2 regions of the Exiguobacterium sp. SL-10 genome follow, and region 1 is predicted to be linked to the other one. Evidence: a T-box and tRNA genes for the amino acid it is inferred to sense, from the RefSeq annotation. Region 1 holds a T-box; the other holds one or more tRNA genes.
What was found. The T-box of region 1 lies ahead of EVJ33_RS00495 (valine--tRNA ligase). A T-box ahead of a tRNA ligase gene usually reads a tRNA of that ligase, here a tRNA-Val.

Region 1 (9,284 bases):
GGCGAGTTGACAACGCTCAACTTGTTCGAGGCCGGTGCGAAACAGATTGCCGTCTTCAATCGGACCGAGAGCAAAGCGAAAGCAGTTGCCGATAAGTTCGAAGGGCGGGCCCATTCGATTCGTGAGATCGCCTGCGGCTTACTCGACGCCGATATTTTGATCAGCTCGACCGGTGCGAAAGATGCAGTCATCGCCTATGATGACGTCGCCGCAGCGCAATTGCTCCGCCGAGAACGTCCACTTTTGTTAATCGACATTGCTGTGCCGCGAGATATCGATCCAGCGGTCCGGGCACTTCCGGGTGTCCATTTGTTCGATGTGGATGACTTGAACGGTATCGTCAACAAAAACTTGGCGGCCCGTCTCGTCGAAGCGGAGAAGATTGAAATCAAAATCGACGAGGCGATCCAAGAGTTTCAAACATGGCTCGTCACGCTCGGTGTCGTCCCGATTATGAACGAGTTGCGCGCCCGCGCCCTCACCGTTCAAGAAGAGACGATGGAAAGCCTCGAACGCAAGCTTGACCATCTATCGGACCGGGATAAAAAAGTCATCGGCAAACATATGAAGTCAATCATCAACCAAATGCTTCGTGAACCGATCGATTATATCAAAGACGCGGCCGCACAACCGGATGCGAACACACGCATCAACCAGTTCGTCGAGACGTTCGGCCTTGAAGTCGACGTCCCGGACGTCGAACCAGAAATGGAAGAGACGGAAGCGATGTCAGCGAAAGCACCACTCCGCGCCTTGATGCGCTAATACAAAATCAAAAAAGGCGGCGAATCTCGTCGCCTTTTTCTATGAAGGGGATATGGACTATGCGTAAAATTATCGTCGGCTCACGCCGCTCACAACTTGCGATGACACAGACGAAATGGGTCATCGACCAATTGAAGAAAGCTGGGGCGCAAAACGAGTTCGAAATCAAAGAGATCGTGACGAAAGGCGACCAAATCGTCAATGTCCAGTTGTCAAAAGTCGGCGGCAAAGGATTGTTCGTCAAAGAAATCCAACAACAGATGATTGCCGGGGACATCGACTTCGCCGTCCACAGCATGAAAGACGTCCCGGCCGAGTTGCCGGAAGAACTCTATATCAGCTGTATGCCGAAGCGGGTCGACGCTCGTGACGTGCTCATCTGCGAGAACGGCTATACGTTCGAGACGCTCCCGGAAGGTGCCGTCATCGGGACGAGCTCACTTCGTCGCGGTGCCCAAATGCTCGCCGCCCGCCCGGACTTCGAGATTCAATGGATCCGCGGCAACATCGACACGCGTCTCAAAAAACTCGAGACGGAAAACTTCAACGCCATCTTGCTCGCCAAAGCTGGGCTCGAACGGATGGGGTGGACGGACCGTGTCGACTTCGAGGCGCTTGACGCCGACATGATGGTCCCGGCCGTCGGACAAGGTGTGCTCGCCATCGAGAGCCGGAAAGAGGATGCTGAAGTGACGGCGATTCTACAATTGCTCCACGATGACGTGACGGCGAAAGCCGCGACGGCGGAGCGGACGTTCCTCAAAGCGATCGAAGGCAGCTGCCACGTTCCGGTCGGCGGTTACGCGACGGTCGACGGGGACGACGTGACGCTCACTGGGCTCATCGCTTCAGTCGACGGCAAAGAAGTGCTTCGCGTGACGAAGACGTCATCTGACGTGATCGCACTCGGCAACGACGTGGCAGACGATTTGCTTGGACGCGGCGGGCGTGAAATTCTCGCCTCGGTCAATGCGTGACGTCTGGTACACAGGGACAAAACGACTGACCGCTACGCAACGAGCCCGGCTCACCGCGAGCGGTCTTTCCGTTCATCACGTCCCGCTCATCGAGACGAGATTGACGTACAATCAGATGCCGATCAGCCGATTCGATTGGCTCGTCGTGACGAGCCAGACGGCGGTGCCAGCGCTCCGTGACGTCCCGCGCGACGTCCGGGTCGCGGCCGTCGGGGAGAAGACGAAACAAGCACTCGAGGCCGTCGGCTTCACCGTCGCGCTCATGCCGGATACATTTACGGGCGAGGCGTTATTCCGCGATTTGGCGAGTGCCGTCGATGAGGGTGATATCGTCTTGTTCGCCCGAGGCGATTTGGCGAACACGGATCATATGAAGCAACTCGCAAACGTCCACGACTGGGTCGTCTATGAGACGATTGGCCGTGAACTGACGGGGACGGAAGTCGAGGCGCTCGAAGGAATCGAGGCGCTCCTCGTCCTCAGCCCATCCGCCGTTCGAGCACTCACGCCGTACCTCGAGCATTTCCATGGGACGTGGTACGCCATCGGTGAAGTGACCGAGCGCGCCGTCCGGGAAGTGTCGACGTTACCGGTCCGAGTGCCTGAGTGTTATACTATGGATGCATTAATACAGTGTATAGGGGAGGATTTTTCATGAACCAGTTCGACCGTCACCGTCGCCTTCGTTCATCGAAGTCGATGCGTGCACTCGTACGTGAAAACCATGTTCGGAAAGAAGATTTGATTTACCCGCTCTTCATCATCGAAGGGACAGACATTAAACGTGAAGTCAGCTCGATGCCAGGCGTCTTCAACTTCTCACTCGACCGCCTCGAGGATGAGATCAAAGAAATCGTCGACCTTGGCATTCAATCGGTGCTCTTGTTCGGGGTACCAGAACATAAAGACCCGGAAGGTTCAGAAGCGTATCACGACCACGGCATCGTCCAAGAAGCGATCCGCAAAGTGAAAGAGTGGGCGCCACAGCTCACGGTCATCGCGGACACGTGCCTATGTGAATATACGTCGACAGGCCATTGTGGCATCGTGAAGAACGGTGACGTCGATAACGACGCATCACTACCGCTTCACGTCCAGACGGCGATCACGCAAGCGCAAGCTGGCGCTGACATCATCGCACCGAGTTCGATGATGGACGGCTTCGTCGCCGCCATCCGTGAAGGGCTCGACCAAAACGGATTCAACCATATCCCAATCATGAGTTACGGTGTCAAGTACGCATCGGCGTACTACGGACCGTTCCGTGACGCAGCCCAATCGGCGCCTGGCGAAGGCGACCGCAAAGGCTATCAGATGGACCCGGCCAACCGTCGTGAAGCGTTCCGTGAATCACAGTCGGACGTCGAGCAAGGCGCCGACTTCATGATCGTCAAACCGGCGTTAGCGTTCATGGACATCATCCGTGACATGCGCGACTCACTCGATATGCCGATCGTGGCGTATAACGTGAGCGGCGAGTACGCCATGGTCAAAGCGGCTGCTTTGAACGACTGGGTCGATGAGCAACGGATCGTCATGGAGACGATGGTCGGCTTCAAACGGGCCGGCGCGGACCTCATCGTCACGTATTTCGCAAAAGACGTCTGTCGCTATTTGGAAGGAGACTACGCATGACCTACAAACAAACACGCTCAGAAGCGGCGTTCGAACAAGCACGTCCGCTCATGCCGGGCGGGGTGAACAGCCCGGTCCGTGCCTATAAATCAGTCGGTATGACGCCAATCTTCGCTGAACGCGGTGAAGGCTCACGCGTCTACGACATCGATGGCAACGAATATATCGACTACGTCCTCTCATGGGGACCACTCATCCTCGGCCACCGTGACCCGGTCGTCACGAAGGCGATTCAAGAGCAAGCCGAGAACGGCTGGACGTTCGGGACACCGACCGAGCTCGAGACGAAAATGGCCGAGCTTGTCATCGAGCGCGTTCCGTCAATCGAGATGGTACGCATGGTCAACTCGGGTACGGAAGCGACGATGGCGGCACTTCGCCTCGCACGCGGCTACACGGGCAAGACGAAAATCTTGAAGTTCGAAGGTTGCTACCACGGTCACGGCGACTCGCTCCTCATCAAGGCTGGTTCGGGCGTCGCGACGCTCGGTCTCCCGGACTCACCAGGTGTGCCGAAAGACTTGGCGAGCCAGACGCTCACGGTGCCGTATAACGATTTGGAGGCGCTCCGCATCGCGTTCGAGAAGTTCGGCGACGACATCGCTGGCGTCATCGTCGAACCGGCGGCCGGCAACATGGGCTTCGTGCCACCGCAACCTGGCTTCCTCGAAGGACTCCGCGAAATCACGGAACAGTACGGCGCACTCCTCATCTTTGATGAGGTCATGACCGGGTTCCGGGTCGGCTATAACTGTGCCCAAGGTTACTTCGGCGTCACGCCGGACTTGACGTGCCTCGGGAAAGTCATCGGCGGCGGCCTTCCGGTCGGTGCCTATGGCGGGAAACGCGAGATCATGGAACAAATCGCACCGCAAGGACCGATTTACCAGGCGGGTACGCTCTCAGGGAACCCGCTCGCGATGATTGCCGGCTACACGACGCTATCGCAACTCAAGCCTGAGCACTACGCTGAGTTCGAACGCAAAGCGGACCGTCTCGCCGAAGGCTATACGAAAGCGGCCGAGAAGTATAACATCCCGCACGACACAAACCGGGCCGGCTCGATGTTCGGGTTCTTCTTCACGAACGAGAAAGTGACGAACTTCGAGAAGGCGAAGACGGCGAACCTCGACTTGTTCCGCGCTTACTATCAGAAGATGGCGGCGCGCGGCGTGTTCTTGCCACCGTCACAGTTCGAAGGCTTGTTCCTCTCGACCGTGCATACGGACGAAGATATCGACCAGACGCTCGCAGCGGTCGACGCGACGTTCAAAGAGCTGCAACAAGAGTTTTCACTGTAATCTTGACGGAAACATCTTCTGTCGCTACAATTGTTTAACAGATACGATTAAAAGCTACGATGAGGAATAGTACGCAATCAACATCCTTTTTCAGAGACGCGGCCGCTTGGTGCGAGGCCGCGAAGGATGGTGCGGAAGTCGCCTCGGAGCTGACCTTTTGAATGAAGTAGGAAGGTCCGGTCCATCGACCGTTATTCGATTTTGAGGGCGCCACCTGTTGGCGAACTAAGGTGGTACCGCGGAAGATACGGCTTCTTTCGTCCTTAGCGTTAAGGACGAGAGTAGCCGTTTTTTTGTCCACATTATTAGAGGAGGTTGGGCATATGGCCAACGAGACAAACGAAATCACCATGCCGACGAAGTACGATCCAAGTGCGACGGAAGCGAAATGGTATGACTACTGGTTAGAGAACGACGTATTCAAAGCAGACGAGGACGATTCAAAACAGCCTTACACGATCGTCATCCCGCCACCGAACGTCACGGGGAAACTTCACCTCGGACACGCGTGGGACACGACGCTCCAAGACTTATTGACGCGCCTCAAGCGCATGCAAGGGTATGACGTCCTCTGGCTCCCAGGGATGGACCACGCCGGAATCGCGACGCAAGCGAAAGTCGAACAGAAGCTCCGTGAGGACGGCATCATGCGTTACGACCTCGGACGCGAGAAGTTCCTCGAGAAGACGTGGGAATGGAAAGACGAGTACGCCGACACGATCCGTGCCCAGTGGTCAAAACTTGGCCTCGGTCTCGACTACTCACGTGAGCGCTTCACGCTCGACGAAGGACTCTCGAAAGCGGTCCAGGAAGTGTTCGTCCGTCTCTATGAGAAAGGCTTGATTTACCGCGGCGAATACATCGTCAACTGGGATCCGGCGCAAAAGACGGCCGTCTCGGACATCGAGGTCATCTACCAAGAAGTCGAAGGCGCGTTCTACCACATGAAGTATCCGCTCGCTGACGGCTCAGGCCACATCGAGATCGCGACGACACGTCCGGAGACGATGCTCGGCGATACAGCCGTTGCCGTCAACCCGAAAGACGAGCGTTACGCGCACCTCGTTGGCAAGACGATCATGCTTCCGGTCATGAACCGTGAGATCCCGATCGTTGCCGACGACTACGTCGACATGGAGTTCGGTACAGGTTGCGTGAAGATCACGCCGGCGCATGACCCGAACGACTTCGAGATCGGGAACCGCCACGAACTCCCGCGCATCCTCGTCATGGACGAAGGCGGCAAGATGAACGAGAACGCCGGCAAGTACGAAGGGCTCGACCGCTTCGAATGCCGCAAGCAACTCGTCAAAGATTTAGAAGCGGACGGCACGCTCGTCAAGATCGAGCCGCACACGCACTCGGTCGGTCACTCGGAACGTTCAGGCGCAGTCATCGAGCCGTATCTTTCGAAACAGTGGTTCGTCGACATGGAGCCGCTCGCGAAAGCAGCGCTCGAAGCGCAAGGACATGACGACACGAAAGTCAACTTCGTCCCAGAGCGGTTCGAAGGCACGTACCTCCGTTGGATGGAGAACATCCGCGACTGGTGTATCAGCCGTCAACTTTGGTGGGGCCACCGCATCCCGGCTTGGTACCATAACGAGACAGGTGAAATCTATGTAGGGAAAGAAGCACCGGCTGACAGTGAGAACTGGCACCAAGACGAAGACGTGCTCGACACATGGTTCTCGTCAGCGCTCTGGCCGTTCTCGACGATGGGCTGGCCGGACACGGACTCAGCAGACTTCAAACGTTACTTCCCGACGAGCGCGCTCGTCACGGGTTACGACATCATCTTCTTCTGGGTATCGCGCATGATTTTCCAATCGCTCGAGTTCACTGGGAAGCAGCCGTTCAACGACGTGCTCATCCACGGTCTCATCCGCGACTCGGAAGGCCGCAAAATGTCGAAATCGCTCGGAAACGGCGTCGACCCGATGGAAGTCATCGACCAATACGGTGCGGACTCGCTCCGCTGGTTCCTCCTCACGGGATCGACACCAGGGAACGACCTTCGTTTCTATTGGGAGAAGATTGAATCGACATGGAACTTCGCGAACAAGATTTGGAACGCGAGTCGTTTCGCCCTCATGAACATGGACGGCATGAAGTATGAGGATATCGATTTGTCAGGTGAGAAGACGCTCGCTGACAAGTGGATTCTCACACGCTTGAACGACACGATCGACCAAGTGACGCGTCTCGTCGACAAGTACGAGTTCGGCGAAGCTGGCCGTTACTTGTACAACTTCATCTGGGAAGAGTTCTGTAACTGGTACATCGAGATGGCGAAACTCACGCTCTACGGTGAGGACGAGACGGCGAAAGCGACGACACGTTCTGTGCTCGCGTATACGCTCGACTCGATCATGCGTCTCATGCATCCGTTCATGCCGTTCCTCACAGAGGAAATCTGGCAGCACTTGCCGCACGAAGGCGACTCGATCGTCCGTGCGAGCTACCCGACACGTCGCGACGAGCTCCACTTCGCGGACTCGGTACCAGCGTTTGAAGCGGTCATGAACGTCATCCGTTCGGTCCGTAACATCCGTTCGGAAGTGAACGCACCAATGTCGAAACCGATTCAGCTCTTCATCGCGACGAGTGACGACACGACACAAGGTTACTTGAGCGAAAACGAAGCGACGATCGGCAAGTTCACGAACGCGACCGAGCTTGAAATCGGACGCGGCTTGACGGCTCCTGATAAGTCGATGTCGGCCATCATGACGGGTGCAGAACTGTTTATCCCGCTTGCTGACCTCATCAACTTCGAAGAAGAGATCGCCCGTCTTGAGAAAGAAGTGGCGAAGTACGAGAAGGAAGTCGAGCGCGTTCAGAAGAAACTCGGCAACCCAGGCTTCACTGGCAAGGCACCGGCTCACGTCATCGACGAAGAGAAGGCGAAAGAGAAAGACTACCTCGACAAGCGTGACGCGGTCCGCGCGCGTTTGGAAGAGTTGCGTAAGTAAGACATCAACCTTCTTTGGAGACTTGTTCTCCGAAGAAGGTTTTTTTGTCGTTTGGGAGAATTTAGGGAGGGAGACTAGGTAAAGGTGGACGTACCATGAGACGAATCGGAATGATATTAGGTTTGGCTGTGATGGGATTGAGCGGGTGTGTGGCGGAACGAGCTGCACCCATCGAACCGACGGAATCAAAAATCACGGTTAGCGTAAACAAAGAAGAAATTGATTCATCCGTTTCCGATGTTGAGGAAACGACGGCGAAAGAAGTGTTCGGCTCGATGATAGAGGACGTGCCGAAAGGGACCGTTCGACTACTCGATGCGGTCACGGCCCAATACACGCTTCAATATACGGACGGCACGTCCGAACGACCTTCGAGAGACGGCGTCTTCTATGAAATGGTCATCGATGACCTCGGGCTCATCGCCATCCAGTTACCAAACCGCGACGATGCGTTCGGTGTGTTCAACTATTCACGGGGCGAGGAATGGGTGTTGCATGGCATCCAAAACGTTACGATTCCCGAGACGGCCGAAAAAGTCCGGCACGGGTTGGATTTGTCCGAAGAGGAGCTCTTTGTCGCCTACCTCAACATGGATCAGCTGGAGCGACCGGTAGAGATGTGGACGTTGTATGATGAGACACAGCACATCACGATTTTAGCGACCGATGCGTTCAGTGTGGCGGACGGAGAATTGATTGAGCGGCGAGACGATTCAAATGCGCGGTATCGCTTGGATCAACCGGAAGGGAGAGGCTTGTTTTATCTGAATCAAGGCAAGCTCATCGTTTTGACGGGTGATGTGTCAGAAGAAGTATTGCTCAACCTCTCAGACTCGTTGCCGGAGGCGTCGTCGGCTGATTTTCCGCTGAAGCAATCCGAATAAAGTAACGAACCCCCGCCATCAAGAATGATGTTCGGGGTTTCGTTTGCGTCCAACGTAGATGATGCCAAATAAAACAATAACAATCATAGCATGGAGGAGTAACGGTTGAGGATGTCCGATGCGGAATAGATGAATCGCATAGACGACATAAAGGATGCTACCGAATCCTAGCAAGATGGAATAAAGAACCTTCATACGTCCTCTTCCTCCGGTTCTGTCCAAAACGGAAGGCGACCGGTTGTCACGAAATAAGATGACGTGAGCAGGACGCCGATTGCAAGTCCAGTTACTTGAGGCTGAATCGACTGACCCATCAACGACAAATAAAAACTGTAGACGAGATATGACGTGGACACGACGATAAGCGTCATGAGTAAGATAGTCATCTTCATTTTGTTTCACTCCATTCGAGCTCGTTCAAATGCTTCATAAATTGGACGAATGAGACACCCAGGAAGAAGGACGGCATCGCCCAGACCCAGTTGCTGAGAAACGGACCTTGCCAGAGTTCAAGCGAAATCATGCAGGCAAAACCTAACGAAATGAGTGAGGCGAGTAAGCGCATTTATAAAACCTCCAAACAGATTTTGTCTATTCTACGTGGCGAATCGCAAAAGGTTCCTACAAAAAACCATCCCGCAAAAGCGAGATGGTTCATGTGCCACAAAATGTCTGATACGGATATGATCGCGGAGGTCCCGGTGAGACGTAGCGCCCGTAGTCGGCTTCGTAATCGTACGGATTTCG
Region 2 (9,284 bases), on a different contig from region 1:
TGAGTTTCAAGTGTTGTTCAGCCTCGCCCTCCTGACCATCGTCTCGGGGACGCTATTTTATTCGCGGTTCGAGGATATGCGTTGGCTCGACGCCTTATATTTCAGCGTCGTCACGCTCACGACAATCGGCTATGGAGATTTCGTTCCGACGACCGACTTAGGAAAAGTGTTCACGATTGGTTACGTCATTACCGGTGTCGGCATCATGGTCGGCTTCATCACGAAAGTGTTTGATCATCTTCAGCAAGCACGACTTGAAGAAATCCGCAAGCGAAAGACGCCACCGTCCCCTTGAGGATGGTGGCGTCTGCTGTTAAGATGCTTTTCGGTTTCGATTCTCGAGCTCGAGCTGCTGATTGAATCGTTTCGTCTCCGCAATGACGACACCCGACAAGAACAATAGCCCAATCAAGTTCGGGATCGCCATCAAGCCGTTGAACACATCTGAGAGCGCCCAGACCAAGTTCAAATTCGTCGTCATCGCGCCGAGACCGGCGACTAGGACGAAGACGATCCGATACGGAAGAATCGATTTCTGACCGAATAAGTAGTGAATCGAACGTTCGCCATAATATGACCATCCGAGCACCGTCGAATAGGCAAACATCACGAGTCCAATCGTCACGATATAACCGCCGGCCGGTCCTAAGAACTGCTCGAACGTCGCCGTCGTCAACGCGACCCCTTCAAGCCCGGATCCGATTTGTCCCCCCATGACGAGCGTGATCCCTGTGACCGAACAGACGATGAGCGTATCGAGGAACACTTGCGTCATCGAGACAAGCGCCTGACGTCCCGGCATATCCGTCTTAGCGGCCGCAGCCGCGATCGGTGCCGATCCGAGACCTGCCTCGTTCGAGAAGACGCCACGTGCGACCCCGTAACGAATGGCGGCCCCGATAGCTCCTCCTCCAATCGCCTCAGGACTTAACGTGCTACTGAAGATGAGTGCGACCGCATCTGGAATAAGTGTATAGTTCATGATCATAATCAACAGCCCGCTGCCGAGATAAAAGACGATCATCACCGGTACGAAATAACTGACGACGCGTCCAATCGATTTGACCCCGCCTAAGATGACGGCCCCTGTGAAGATCATGATCAAGATGCCGGATACGTAAAGTGGCACATCAAACGTCGTTTGGAGTGCCATCGCCACTGAATTCGTCTGAACCCCATTCCCGATCCCGAACGCCGCGAGTGAAGCGAACCCGGCGAAGGCGACGGCGAGCCACCGTTGTTTCAGGCCACGCTCCAAGTAATACATCGGCCCCCCGGCCATCTGCCCCCGTTCATCGGTGACTCGATATTTGACCGCGAGCACGGCTTCCGCGTACTTCGTCGCCATCCCAAAGAATCCGGACACCCACATCCAGACGATCGCGCCTGGACCACCGAGTACGACGGCCGTCGCGACCCCGACGATATTCCCCGTACCGACCGTGGCCGCAAGCGCCGTCATGAGCGCTTGGAAGTGACTGATATCTCCTTCCGATGACTTGTCTTGATTTTTAGAGAATGCGAGTTTCAATGCATAAGGCAACTTAGTGATTTGAATCCCCCCGAGACGTACCGTCAAGTAAATGCCTGTCCCCACAAGCAAAATCAATAACGGTGGTCCCCACACAAAGTTTGAAATCGTACCAATCAGTTCACTGAACGATTGACCCATGTTGTATTCCCCTTTCCCCTTATGTAATCGTGCATCTCTATTTTTTCAGAATACTTAGAAGATTGTCAAAAGTATTGTAATAAAACAAGACGGAGAAATGGTGGCTGTATCTAAAACAGCGAGCCGCCAATTAGACGTCTCGCTGAGATGGGGGTTTTTCACGTTGTAATGGTGCTTTCCAATCGAACTCGTCCGGCACGTAGTCAAGTCCACCTGAATGGAACGGTTGACACCGCAGGAGCCGACGTGTCGTCAAATACCCACCTTTGACAGCACCGTGTTTCTCGATCGCTTCAATCCCATAATGTGAACAACTCGGATAAAACCGACAAGTCGGTGGTTTCAACGGAGAAATGAAGCGTTGATACCCTTGAATCCCCCGGACTAGCACTCGTTTCACTTTTATCGCCTCCTGATTGATTACTGTCATGATAGCTCGACCGGTTCGACTTGTCATCCGTGACGGTTGCGACAATTCAGTGACAAACCGGGGTCACGTTTTTCCTTTGTTTTACAATTTGAGCACAAGAGGCGCTATTTGACGTCTCATTTGTTATGATAAGCAACATATACATGACCGAATCTATCATGAAGAGGTGACGAGAATGAATATTTTAATGGTGGGTGCAGGATCGATGAGTGAGTCACTCGTACGCGGATGGCTTGCCTCAGGCCTGTCACCTGAACAAATCACGATGACGAACCGAAGTGACCGGACCCGTTTGACAGAGCTCCAGGCCGAGCTCGGTGTGCAAATCGTCGACGAAGAGGATGTCAACGCGTATGACATCGTCGTCCTCGCGATGCAACCGGACGGGGTCATTCCTTATGTGCAATCGAAAACGTGGAACACACCGCTTCTCGTATCAGTCGCAGCTCATATCGAACCGAGCGAGATTGAAGAGATGTCAGGACTCCCTGCCGTCTGCGCGATGCCGAACACACCGGTCGCTTATCAAAGCGGGATGACTGGGCTCTGGTTTGGTCCCGAAACGGATGATGCGGTCCGTGAGACCGTGACCGCGCTGTTTGAACGCGTCGGTCGGACGGCCGTGACAGATGCGAAGACGATGTCGGCGTTCATGGCTGCCGCTGGATGCAGTCCTGCGTTCTTTTATGAGATCGTCGGGTCGATGACGCCCGTCTTGACAGAAGCTGGCTTTGACGAAACGACGGCTCGCCAAATCGTCGCCCAAGCGATGAAAGGGTCGGCCGAGCTGCTCCTTCACGAGACACGCCCGACGAACGACTTGATCGCAGACGTGGCCGCGCCGGACGGTCCGACTGATCGTGGTGTCGGCGTTCTCCGCTCGCGCGATTTAGCGGACGTCATGGCTTCAGCGCTTCGCGAAAGTGCGAAAGAAGAAGTCGAACAACCGAAGAACTGAAAAAAATCCGAGAAACGCGATGCGTCTCTCGGATTTTTTTCATTAGACGATATGTAACACCGTGACGATCACCGCGACCATCAAAATCCCCGGCAATAAGTTCGCGACGCGAATCCGGGTGATTCCGACTAAATTTAAACCGATTGCGACAATCATGACCCCCCCGGTCGCCGTCATCTCTAAAATAAAGTCATCCATGAGTGACTCTGGGATGAACTTCATGATTTGGATGGCGAGAAGGGCGATTGCTCCTTGATAGAGGAGCACCGGCACAGCTGAAAACATGACCCCGATTCCGAGCGTCGAGCTAAGGACGAGTGCCGTGAAGCCGTCAATCAACCCTTTCGTATAGAGGACATCATGGTCCCCGCGCAACCCGCTGTCGAGTGCACCGATGACAGCCATCGCTCCGATAACGAAAATGAGCGTCGCCGTGATGAACCCTTCGGCGATACTCGACTTGCTCTTGCCACCGAGTCGGCGTTCCAACTGATAGCCGACCTCGTTCAACTTCTCATCAAGTTTCCACCATTCACCGAGCGCCGCCCCGATGACGAGACTGCCGATCACGATTAAAAAGTTCTCACTCTTCATCCCCATTTGAATCCCAAGCAAGACGACCGCGAGACCGATGGCTGCAGTGACCGTCTCTTTCATTCGTTCGGGGATGCGGTGAAACAAGAGTCCAAGTAATGTGCCAATCACGATTAACGCCGCATTGACGATGGTTCCGGTTAAGACCATTCGATGATTCCCCGTTTCTGTATGTATTGAGAGGAATATACCAACTGTTTATATGAGCTGTCAATTGAAAGAAAAACAAAAAAAGCCACTTCTCGCAAGAAGTGGCGTCGCGGAAACCCACGTTCCTATGGGTTTCGCATCGGGTTTGGCACCCAAGTGATTCTGACTGGGCTCGAACCAGCGACCTCTACCCTGTCAAGGTAGCGCTCTCCCAGCTGAGCTACAGAATCAGGTCGTGTCCTCTCTTAAGGACACTATTAATATATCAAGAAACTAATGCCTTGGCAACTGTTTTTTAAAACTTTTTTTTACTTTTTTTCAACGCGTCATTTCTTCCCGTTTCATATGGCGGCACAACCGCTCTAAATCCCCGGCATAGACGGAGACGAGCATGCCTTGGTACTCGGTGTCGCGGTCCCAATGCAGTCCGTTCGCTTTCGCGACCCGCTGTGATGGGACGTTATCCGGATGGATCAAGGAGATAATCTCCTTCTCCCCTTCTTCGAACGCGTAACGCATGAGACGTGCCGCCGCCTCGCGTCCGTAGCCCATATGCCAATGCTTCGGCGCCAACCAATATCCGACTTCAAGTTCAATCGTGCCGTCGAGTTCATGGAGCAACGTGCCGGCATGGCCAATCGGTTCGTCATTTTCATGCGACATCAATTTGAGCAATCCGGTTTGACGACCCGTCTGATAGCGGGCCAACTGGCGCTCGAACCATTCGATCGTCTGTTCATCCGTATATGGCTTTCCGTCCGGGCTAATGAAACGCATCACGCGCGGATCTTGGAGTAGCGATTTCACGAAATAAAAATCAGCAATCGTGTAAGGTTCGAGTCGTAGACGCTCGGATTGCAGCTTGATCTGACTCATCGTCCCCGCCCCTTTCATTCACAGTCTGAACTATTCAATTCCCGTTTTTATTCAAAGCTAATCCTGATCACGCGACAACCTTCAACCCGATGACGCTGCCGATAATAAGCAATAGGAAGAAAATACGCCACCGATCTCGGGATTCGTTCAAGTACAACATACCGAGCACAACGCCACCGGCCGCGCCAATCCCGACCCAAATCGAATAAGCCAATCCGAGTGGGAGCGTCTCGAGCGAACGCGATAATAAATAAAAGCTTAAGGCAAACGTTCCGACCGACAAGATCGACCATTTAACAATCTGATAGCCTTTCGACTTCCCCATCCAAAAGACGGCCATCATCTCGGCAAGACCCGCGCCAATCAAAAATACCCAACTCATGCCGCCTCACCTCCTGTCACTTGTTTCAGTCCAATCACTCCGATTAGAAGCGTGATGATAAAGACGAGCTTCATCCCGGTGAGCGCCTCATTGAACAAGACCGCACCGACGATGACGGTTCCGACGGCCCCGATTCCGGTGAATACCGCATAGCCGGTCCCTGCCGGCAAGACACGAAACGCCAGCGCCAGCAGTCCAAAGCTCACAATCAACAACACAATGGTAATCACGGTCGGTCCGAGCACTGTGAATCCGTTCGACAATTTCATCGTCGTGGCCCAGACGATTTCGAGCAGACCGGCGAGCACGAGCCAAATCCAGGCTCTTTGATCTTGTTTCATGTCCATCCGACTCCTTTTTTAAAGATCGTGAATGCGGCCCGTTGCCGCTTGACGCGATTCGTCTCAAGTGTGAAGAGCGAAAGGAGCGCCCCGTCTAAAAAACAATAATACGCGTCATACACATCCTCCAGCGATTGTTCCGGTAAGGCGCCCTGTTCCATTGCCAAGCGAAACTGTTCTTTCTCGAACGCCTGCAGATCTGTTTCGACCGAACCGAGCGTCGCCTCGATGAACGAACGCAGTTCCGGTGGCGGGACGAGCAGCATCCGCTTCGTCAGCATCCACGTCTCCTCTTCTTCAAAGAAGCGAATCAGTGCCTCAATGATTGCCTCGATCCGTTCGAGCGGTGTCGCGTCTGTGGTCGCGTCCCGAGCCTCCTGCCAGACGTGTTCATAACGCTTCGCCATGTCTTCGACGACTTGTTTGAACAGTTGTTCTTTCCCTTCAATGTGGGCGTATAGCGACGCCTTTTTGATGCCGACATCCTCAGCAAGCGAGGCGAGCGACAAGCCTTCATATCCTTCAAGCGCAAACCGGCGCCGCGCCGCCAGTTCGATTCGCTGTTTCGTGTTCATCCATGATCGTCCCCTTTCTCTCCCATTACTTTACCTAACGAACGGTAGGTAGTCAAGTATGTTGATTGCATTGTCTAGTTCCAGCCGGCAAAATGAAGACAGCTAATGGGAAAGGAGCGCTTTATATGCTTGAGCAATTCAGCTTTACGTTACCGACCGAGACGACACGCGGACGGAAACGGATCGTGCGCGTCTATCGTCCCGACTTTGTGTCGGCTGACGAGCGGATCCCGGTCCTCTATATGCACGACGGTCAAAACGTGTTCGACGGCAAGACCGCCACGATTGGGGAAGGTTGGTCGATTGACCGCCAGATCGAGGATCTGCAACTGCCGCTCATGGTCGTCGCCATCTCGAGCGCACCGGACTGGCTCGACCGCTACGACGAATACTCGTTTTATGAGGATGAGATGCTGTATCGACGAATCGGGCCTGAACTCGCCAAGACCCGGCCCACCCTCGGGGGAAAAGGTCGAGCTTACGCCGACTGGATCATGCAGGAATTGAAGCCGTGGATTGACGAGCGCTATGCGACCGACCCGGACGACGTCGGCGTGATGGGGAGCTCGATGGGTGGGGTCATCTCGCTCTATATGATGACAGCCTATCCGTCCATCCGGCGCGTCGGCTCGCTCTCGACGGCCGCGTGGGCCAATCTCGACTCGCTCATTCGGGAAGTGAAGCAGGCTAATGTGACGGCGCGCCTCTATATGGACATCGGGACGAACGAGACGAGCGGACCGATCACGCCCGAAGATTACTTATATACGAATGCGAAACTTGTCGAGACGATCGCACGCAAAGGGATCACCTTTCGGTACGAGGTCGAGCCCGGCGCCGTCCATAATGAAGTCGCGTGGCGGCGACGGCTACCGAACGCCCTCGCTTTCCTCTATGAATTAACGTAAAAAAAGAGACGAACTCCGCGAAGGAATTCGTCTCTTGCTTGTTTAGATGACCCAGTTCCCGTCACGCATGATGGCTTCGCGTGAACCGTCTTCAAGTTCCCCGTCGATGTTCATCTCGGCCGAACCGATCATGAAGTCAACGTGTGTCATCGAGTCGTTCGCGCCGTTCTCAGCGAGTTCTTCGGCCGACATTTGCGGTCCACCTTCGAGACATGTCGAGTAGGCGCGTCCGAGCGCCAAGTGGCACGATGCGTTCTCGTCGAACAACGTGTTATAGAAAAGAAGGCCTGAGTTCGAGATTGGCGAATCGTCCGGCACGAGGGCGACTTCCCCGATGCGGCGCGCGCCTTCGTCGAGGTTCAACAACTCATCGAGCGCGGCTTGCCCTTGCTTCGCTTCCGCCTTCACGACTTTCCCACCTTCGAACCAAAGCGTGAACTCATCGATCAAGTTGCCGCTATAGCTGAGCGGTTTCGTGCTCGACACGTGTCCTTCGACCGAATCTTTATCGGCGAGCGTGAACACTTCTTCGGTCGGCATGTTGGCGATAAAGTCGACACCGTCGATGTTCGGACCACCGCCGCCGAGGAAGACGTGTTTCTTCGGCAAGCCAATTGTCAACTCCGTGCCCGGTGCCTTGTAATGGAGCTTCGCATATTTCTTGTTCGTGAGTAACGTCGCCCGCTCACGGAGCGATGCGTCATGCTCGTCCCACGCGGCGACGACATCCGATTGGTCCATGCGTGTTGCTTCGAAAATCGCTTTCCACAGGGCAGGCACTGCGTCTTCACGGTCTGGGAAGACTTTCTTCGCCCACGCCTCGGACGCACCGGCGACGATTGACCAGCTGACGTTATCGCTCATGACATATTTACGCCATTTCGCGAGCGCCACGCCGGCAGCACGGTTCGAGTCCGCGATGCGTGACGACTCGACGCCGTTCAAAGCGTCCGGGTCGTCGCTGACGATCGATAGGAACGCCGTCTTCTCTTCAGCCAGTTGCTCAAAGCGAGCCTTGAGCCATTCCGGGTATTCTTTGAAGGCATCCGCCGGAGCGTTGAAGTAACGGACTTTCGTCGTCTCTTCGTCACTCCAGTTGACATACACTTGTTTCGCGCCAGCCGTGTAAGCTGCTTTCACGATTTGACGGACGAGCGGTGCTTGACTAATATCAGCTCGAACTTCGAGCTGTTGGCCCGGCTGAATGTTGACGCCTTTTTTGACGGCCAGTTCAGCATAGCGGGCAAATTCTGCCTCAGTCGGCATGGTTACGGTAGACATATGTACAGTTCCTCCTTTTTCACTTATTTCTATTTTCTTAAATTTTCGGAAAAGTTGCAACCAAATCGCAAAAACGGGCATATTAGTAGAGGAAGACAGAAGGAGGAATATACATGTCAGATTGGAAAACAACGTACACACACTTTTTAACGAGCGCGACCGAGGAGTATACCCACAAAGAAAAATTGGGTGATCTGTTGGTCCAAGGCGAACTCGCTTTAGCTAAAGTGACGGTCGACGTCGCGTCAAACGAGATTAGCAATATCGAACGCGAAGAAGAACTCACGCTTTATTTTCAAATGAAACAATTGCTTAACATCTTGCGGGCCATCTATAACAACCAGTTTGAAATGCAACCGAATAAACAAGACGCTCTCGTGGCGGCTGTCTTATACTTTGTATCCCCGTTCGATGCGATTCCAGACGACGCACCGCTCGGCTTGTTCGACGATGCTCAAGTCATTGATTACGTACACGAGCAGCTCGCAAGTGATATCGACCGCTTCCACAACGAATTGTAATCGTTCAGCGCTTGAAATTCCGCCATCGTCGGAGTACGCTTGAATGAGCTTATTTTAAAGGGGGCGTATGGCGCCTAGCCATCATCTATGTACGCAAAATCAAGAAAACGGATCGCCGTCGAGACGACTTTGTTCATCATCGCCGGGACGATTCTACAATCAATCTTTGTAGGCTTATTGCTCAAACCAAACGAGATTGGGTCTGGGGGCATCGTCGGGATCACCTTGATCATCAACGAGCTGTTTGGCACACCGATCGGATTCACTCAACTCGTGTTGAATATCCCGCTCTTTATCGTCGGAATCAAATACCTTGGGAAACGGTTCATCCTGATGACCGGCCTCGTCGTCGTCTTGTCGTCCATCTTGATCGATACGTTGCCGGTCCTGATCCCACCGACCCCGCTCGACGATCCACTCGTCGCCTCGGTGTTCAGCGGAATCGTCTCCGGGCTCGGGCTCGCCTTGCTGTTGTTCGCGGGTGCCTCGACCGGCGGCCTTGATATTCTCGGAAAAGTGATTTACACGAACAATCGGAATTTATCGCTCCCTAAAATCTTTTTGACGCAAGACATCATCGTCTATGTCCTCGTGTT

Region 2: it has a tRNA-Val gene. The T-box ahead of EVJ33_RS00495 (valine--tRNA ligase) is inferred to sense a tRNA for this amino acid. The anticodon was not compared.

The regions. Positions count from the first base shown of each region.
Region 1 covers NZ_SJUP01000001.1:93,505-102,788, forward strand. The annotation lists gene hemA (glutamyl-tRNA reductase) at 1-765, shown strand, start outside; gene hemC (hydroxymethylbilane synthase) at 825-1,742, shown strand; gene EVJ33_RS00480 (uroporphyrinogen-III synthase) at 1,714-2,400, shown strand; gene hemB (porphobilinogen synthase) at 2,397-3,377, shown strand; gene hemL (glutamate-1-semialdehyde 2,1-aminomutase) at 3,374-4,678, shown strand; T-box leader at 4,726-4,946, shown strand; gene EVJ33_RS00495 (valine--tRNA ligase) at 5,002-7,653, shown strand; gene EVJ33_RS00500 (hypothetical protein) at 7,749-8,537, shown strand; gene EVJ33_RS00505 (hypothetical protein) at 8,729-8,929, opposite strand; gene EVJ33_RS15390 (hypothetical protein) at 8,926-9,102, opposite strand; gene EVJ33_RS00510 (protein adenylyltransferase SelO) at 9,192-9,284, opposite strand, start outside.
Region 2 covers NZ_SJUP01000010.1:20,472-29,755, forward strand. The annotation lists gene EVJ33_RS11340 (potassium channel family protein) at 1-295, shown strand, start outside; gene EVJ33_RS11345 (alanine/glycine:cation symporter family protein) at 314-1,672, opposite strand; gene yidD (membrane protein insertion efficiency factor YidD) at 1,803-2,102, opposite strand; gene EVJ33_RS11355 (pyrroline-5-carboxylate reductase family protein) at 2,278-3,060, shown strand; gene EVJ33_RS11360 (DUF554 domain-containing protein) at 3,103-3,804, opposite strand; tRNA gene EVJ33_RS11365 (tRNA-Val) at 3,962-4,034, opposite strand; gene EVJ33_RS11370 (GNAT family N-acetyltransferase) at 4,123-4,680, opposite strand; gene EVJ33_RS11375 (DMT family transporter) at 4,748-5,062, opposite strand; gene EVJ33_RS11380 (DMT family transporter) at 5,059-5,409, opposite strand; gene EVJ33_RS11385 (TetR/AcrR family transcriptional regulator) at 5,400-5,978, opposite strand; gene EVJ33_RS11390 (alpha/beta hydrolase) at 6,104-6,886, shown strand; gene EVJ33_RS11395 (aminopeptidase) at 6,929-8,167, opposite strand; gene EVJ33_RS11400 (YkvA family protein) at 8,281-8,688, shown strand; gene EVJ33_RS11405 (YitT family protein) at 8,776-9,284, shown strand, end outside.